Regions from separate parts of the Weissella paramesenteroides genome, predicted to be linked through region 1. Evidence: riboswitches for the same ligand, from Rfam matches in the RefSeq annotation. Region 1 holds a riboswitch; the other holds the start of a gene.

Region 1 (3,216 bases):
AAAAAAGAAGTTGGGACAAAAGAAAATGTTCCAACTTTTTTGCTAAAAATATCTTAATTAAAAGCATGTCAGTTTGATAGCATAAACGCGTTCCAAAAGTCTGAAGTCTCAATGTAAAGCAATTTACGCCGGATTCAAAACAACTTTTGTCTCGCTCTCCTTTGATACATTATAACGTTTCAAGCGCCTTTTTTAAACGTTGCACTTTTTGAGCAATGTTTGTTGCCTTCATAATCTCACTAACAATTGCCACACCAACAATTTCTGTTCCCTTGAAGACATCAATACGTTCTTCTGTAATGCCGCCAATGGCAACAACCGGAATATTAACAGCTGCAGTAATTGCCTTGAGTGTATCAATTGACGTTTGCTTCGTAACAACTTTTGTCTGTGTTGGGAAAATAGCACCTGTTCCTAAATAATTTGCACCATCTGATGCCGCTTCAGTTGCACGTGTAACTGTTTTTGCTGACACACCTAAGATTTTATCCTTACCAAGCAATTTCCGAGCAACTTTGACTGGTAACTCGTCATCACCAATATGGGCACCACGCGCATCAACCGCCAGGCAAATATCAATTCGATCATCAATAATTAATGGTAAGTCATATTTATCTGTAATTTTTTTTACTTTTAGCGCTAATTCATAATAATCCCTTGTCGATAAATTTTTCTCCCGCAATTGCACAACTGTAACCCCGTTAGCACAAGCGGTTTCAATTTTATTTAAAAATTCACTTTCTGATTCGTCATATCTCGCTGTCACTAAATATAATTGTTTCGTCATTTTTTGTTCCCCTTATCTTATTTATCCAGTCAGAATCTTCAACCCCTAATAATGAAAGCTCATTTAAGAATAACTGTCGAAATTCTGCAATTCCTGAGGTCACAGTTTTGCTTTTTGCGGTCTCCCCTGCAATGTTCAAATAGCTGATTGCTTGAATCGCTGCATCTTCGGGGGAAGCACCTTCTCCCAATAACGCTGCCAACAGGCCACTTAAAGTATCTCCTGAACCTGTAAAACGATCTAATTCTGGTACACCATTACTTAGAACCCAAACGTTATTCCTAGCCACAACAATATCTTTTGTCCCAGTAGCAACATAAACCGATTCTTGAGGTAACTGCTTAAGTGCCGTAATTAAATTGATTAATTCTTCATCTGTCTGGTCTAATAAACTACCATCCACACCTCGTCCATGCGTTTGTAAATCACAAAGTGCACGCATTTCTGAAATATTACCGCGGACAATTGTTGGTTGATCTGCAATGATTTTTTTAGCGACTTTCATGGCAAATTTAGCGCTCGCAATTCCAACCACATCTAGTACAACTGGTTCTTTGCCAATCGCTAATTTACTGGCTGCTAAGATGCTCTTTTCCTTATCAAGTGACAGACTTCCTAAATTTAACAACAAACTATTTGTCTGCAATGCCAAATCATTAAAGGCGCGAATGTCTTCTGTCATAATCGGCTTCGCACCAATATAAAGGAGTGTGTTTGCCACAGTCTCTACTGAGATAGCATTAGTAATACAATGAATGAGTGGTGCTGTTTGCAACGGAATGGTGATCTTTTTCATCTTATAATACGCTCCTCGCCATTAAAAACTCGCATCATGTCTTTGAACAAAGATATCTTTTTTGCTTGTTGCCAAATGAGCCAAGCTGCTACTGCACCAATAAATGTGGCACCTAAGAATCTTGGTGTATACAGTAACCAGTACAAATCTGTCTTGGTGCCCGTAAATAGCACCATAACTGGGTAAGATAGTAAAGATCCGATTATTCCAGTACCGATAATCTCACCAACAATTGACCCATAAATACTATGTACCCAACGGGCACCTAACCCTGCTAACAAGGCGCCAAAAACGGCCCCAGTTAATGCCAATGGTGGGATACCCATCATCATCATCCTAATAATTCCGCAACAAGTCGCCATAATCGTTGCATACAATGGCCCCATAAGTACACCAGCTAAAATATTAATCACACTGGACATTGGTGCCATTCCTTCGATACGTAAAATTGGTGACAACACCACGTCTAGTGCAATCATCATAGCTAAATATGTTATTTTTCTAACTTTCGAATTCATTATTGTTTTCCCCTAGTAAATTTAGACAATATAATTTCATTAATCCAAGAATAGATGCAAAATAAAAAAACCTCCTCGCAATAAAAAAATCATCACAAAGAGGCCATTAATTGACACATTCACACAATTCCTACGCTTAAATAACTAAAACAGGTACGAAGGGTCTAGATTCTATCTCATTCTCAGCCAGATTGGCTCCCCTTTGTGATTATATTTAATTTTTATACTATAATATTATCACACATACGATTAAAATGTATTTTTAAATAATATCATGGTTAAGTGATTGTGTGATGTATTTCCAAAATAATTCATTAGCTTTGGATTCATGAACTTGTTTCATTCTCATAAAGCCAAAATCACTTGTTGTGTGTGTTGCGATTTTACGCTTTACCATTTGCCCATCATTCGTCATATCAACTCTTTTTTCCATCATCAAAGCGATACCCATACCATTTAATACCATGTTTAAAATAATATCGATTCGCTCACCTTGATAGGCAACTGCAGACATCAATTGCCTTCTTTCTCCAGCAGAGCCAAATTTGTTGAAAATGATTGTCTCTTCGCCTTCTAGTAGCAATAATTCTTCCTTCATTAAATCGCTTAATGAAATAACTTGATTTGCTGACAATGGGTGATTAGCGGGTAATACACAAATCAAGTTGTCTTGATCGGTCAGCAGCGTCTCAAGTTTATTACTAACATCTGGTGTATAGTGACCAAAAATTATATCTGCTTGATTATCATTTAATGAGTTAAGTAATAAACTATCTTTAGTTTCAGAGAAGTGCAGCGTAATTTCAGGATGACTTTTGTGAAAGTCACTCATTAATGAAAAACCACGATAATTCGAAAATGTTGGCATTGTATGAATCGTCAGCACGTTATCTGACTCTGAATCATGTTGCACTAAAGTCTGTTGTAATGCGTCAAATTCATGCAAAATTTTTTTTGCATACATTTCGGTAATTCTTCCTGACTCAGTTAAGGAAATATGGCGGTGCTCACGTTTGAATAATTGCGTTTTTAGTTCCTTTTCCAAAGATAAAATTTGCTTAGAAATATTACCCTGCGTTGTATATAATCTTTCAGCAGTTTCTGAATAATTACCT
Region 2 (3,216 bases), 620 kb from region 1:
AAAAAAGAACTAGTAAGAACAACTTTTTTGGATATATGTATTAACATGGTGTCAGTTTAAGAATTTAAAAGGTTCGTTGGATATAATGAGCTTGAGAGGATTTTACTCACAAAGACTAATAAACGATGAACTAAATGAAATGAGGAAATAATCAATGCAAAAACGACCAGGAGATATTATCTTCCGTGCTGTTAAAGGTGCATTAATTGGATCAGGATTTATTTTACCAGGAATTAGTGGTGGTGCATTAGCTGCCGTATTTGGATTATATGAACGATTGATTTTGTTCATGGCGAATCCATTGAAAAATTTTAAATCCAATGTCCGTTTCTTTATGCCCGTTGGCATCGGAGCAGTTGTTGGCATCTTCTTACTCTCGTTTTTAATTAGCTTTATGCTGGGAGAAGTTGAAAGTGTCGCACGCTGGTTCTTTATTGGGGCTATCTTAGGAACTGTTCCCACACTATGGCATGAGGCCGGGAAAATGGGACGTTCAACATGGGACATTATCCTTTCCGTTATTGCGGGAGGCTTAATGTTATTATTCTTATGGTTTGGCCGACCTTTATTCTCAACGATTGAGCCTAGTATGAGTGCCTGGCTTTTAGCTGGTGGATTAATTGGCTTAGGTCTTCTTGTACCAGGATTAAGCCCATCTAACTTTTTAATTTACTTAGGTCTGTACAAAGGGATGAGTGATGGTATTAAAACAGGTGATTTATCAGTTTTGATCCCCCTTATTTTGGGATTAATTGGGATTGTTTTAGTGTTTGCAAAAATCATGGCCTATATTTTTAAAGTTGCTTATGCAAAGTTATTCCATATGATTTTCGGAATTGTGATGGCATCAACAGTCATGATTATCCCGCTAGATTACACTGGTTTTACTGTTTGGCATTATGCGTTCTCAATTATTCTGTTAGCGCTAGGAACGTGGCTAGGTTGGTGGATGGGTCGTTTAGAGCAGACAGTTAAGCCGACAACAGTATAATAAAAATAACAATTTAGAATTTTATATTAGGAAAATTTTAAGTGGGTAGGTCATTTCCCACTGGTAATATGTCATGCTATAATGTGAATAGAAAAAAAGGAGCCCTGTGCAATCAGGACTCCTTGTAGAACCGTTAGACGGTAGCAAATCTAAAGTTTAAATAACCGTTAGCTCTGCCAAGCTAAGACGGTTATTTTTTTTTGCTAATTTTGAAAGCGATTTCAATAATGAGTTGTATTTCATAATTAAACATGCTATGGTTATCTTGTTAAGTTAATTAACGTATCTGGGGTGCTGAAAAGCTGAGAATATACCCACTGAACCTGATTTGGTTAATACCTGCGCAGGAAGATACAGTCCATATATAGAGATTAATGGGCAGTCTTTTTGTGAATGCAAAAAGACTGCTATTTTATATTTTATGAGGATTGCATAGAGCAATTGGCAAAAACTAAATCTAAACAATCATCGTCTGGGGTGCTGAAAGGCTGAGAATATACCCATGAACCTGATGTCGGTAATACGATCGAAGGAAGTGCGATATTTGACTGTGTGCAAATGCCCTTCTTTCAAGATCAGAAAGGAGGGCATTTTTTTGATTATTTTAAATGGTGAACAAACAGCAAACATGGTTGGTAAAACATTGGCTGATTTATTACAAGAAAAAACAGAGATGATGCAAAATGTTGTCGTGGAATTAAACGGTAAGATTATTCATCGTGAGGAATTAGCAGACCGAACGTTGTCAGAAAATGATCACGTTGAACTAATTTCGTTTGTCGGTGGTGGTTAGAAAAGAGGAAAAAATAAAATGACACCAAAATTTCAAGGTGTAGCAGTTACTGATTTTTTTATGGGCATGAAAGAGCGTAATGTGGCTGGTACGACTGAACCTTTAAAAGATGCGCGTGTGACTATTGCAGGTGCTGGGGGTCTAGGTTCAAATATTGCAATTGCACTAGCTCGCAGCGGTGTTGGTCATCTAACTTTAATTGACTTTGATGTCATTGAAATGAGCAATCTTAATCGACAACAATATAAAGTTAGTCAGGTTGGCATGCCGAAAGTCGTGGCATTAAAGCAGAATTTATTAGAATTTAATCCATTTATCGATATTGAGATTCATCAGGTTAAAATTACACCTGACAATATTGAAACACTATTTGCGGACTGTGATATCGTCTGTGAGGCTTTTGATAACCCAATGGCCAAAGCAATGTTATTGGATGGTGTAACGAATTTTTATCCTGACAAGCCACTTGTTATGGGTAACGGTATGGCCGGATTACATATGACTAATGAGATGCAAACAAAACAACAGTTATCAAATGTATATATTTGTGGGGATGGCTATAGTAAAGGTGTCGAAGGACTGATGGCACCACGCGTAATGGTATGTGCTGGACATGAAGCCAATGCTATCTTACGTTTACTAACCAAGCAACCCGTTTTAGCAGAATAGGAGATATAAACAATCATGGTCGAAAGTAATGATGATTTAATTATTGGTGGTCACCATTTTTCTTCACGTTTTATTCTAGGATCAGGTAAGTATTCGTATGAACTAATTGATTCAGCAATCCATCACGCAGGTGCTCAGATTATTACTATGGCATTGCGTCGTACGAATACGGATGAAGAAAATATTTTGAATTATATTCCAGATGATGTGACAATCTTGCCAAATACATCTGGCTGCACCAATGCTGAAGAAGCTATTCGCATGGCGCGCATTGCTCGTGAATTAAGTGGCAGTGATTTTATTAAGCTTGAGGTTGTGCCTGATAAGACTTATTTGTTACCCGATAACGAAGAAACAATTAAGGCAACGAAGGTTTTGGCTGATGAAGGATTCATCGTGATGCCATATATGTTACCTGATTTAAATGCTGCCCGTAAGTTGGTCGAAGCTGGTGCTGCGGCTGTGATGCCATTAGGTGCACCAATTGGTACAAACAAAGGTTTGGCAACTAAAGAATTGATTCAGATTTTAATTAACGAAATTGATGCGCCAATCATTGTTGATGCTGGTATTGGTCGTCCAAGTCAAGCTGCTGAAGCCATGGAAATGGGAGCAGCAGCAGTAATGGCTAATACAGCGATGGCAACAGCAGGTGATATTCCGTTGATGTCAGAGGCATTTAAGTTAGCTGTAGAAGCTGGACGTAAGGGTTATCTTGCCCACCCCGGTCGTGTTTTAGATAAAAAAGCAGCGGCATCATCAC

What was found. A riboswitch is a leader RNA that binds a small molecule or an ion and turns the genes downstream of it on or off. The one in region 1 is predicted to bind thiamine pyrophosphate.
Region 2: it holds a riboswitch for thiamine pyrophosphate, as region 1 does, so the genes downstream of both, thiS (sulfur carrier protein ThiS) here and thiW (energy coupling factor transporter S component ThiW) in region 1, are expected to answer to the same signal.

What each region holds. Positions count from the first base shown of each region.
Region 1 is NZ_CP130559.1:588,654-591,869, reverse strand. Features, by position in the region: gene thiE (thiamine phosphate synthase) at 170-787, opposite strand; gene QRX23_RS02870 (PfkB family carbohydrate kinase) at 750-1,583, opposite strand; gene thiW (energy coupling factor transporter S component ThiW) at 1,580-2,101, opposite strand; TPP riboswitch at 2,212-2,313, opposite strand; gene QRX23_RS02860 (LysR family transcriptional regulator) at 2,364-3,216, opposite strand, start outside.
Region 2 is NZ_CP130559.1:1,941,912-1,945,127, reverse strand. Features, by position in the region: gene QRX23_RS09750 (DUF368 domain-containing protein) at 155-991, shown strand; TPP riboswitch at 1,269-1,358, shown strand; TPP riboswitch at 1,455-1,544, shown strand; gene thiS (sulfur carrier protein ThiS) at 1,587-1,784, shown strand; gene thiF (sulfur carrier protein ThiS adenylyltransferase ThiF) at 1,803-2,453, shown strand; gene QRX23_RS09735 (thiazole synthase) at 2,469-3,216, shown strand, end outside.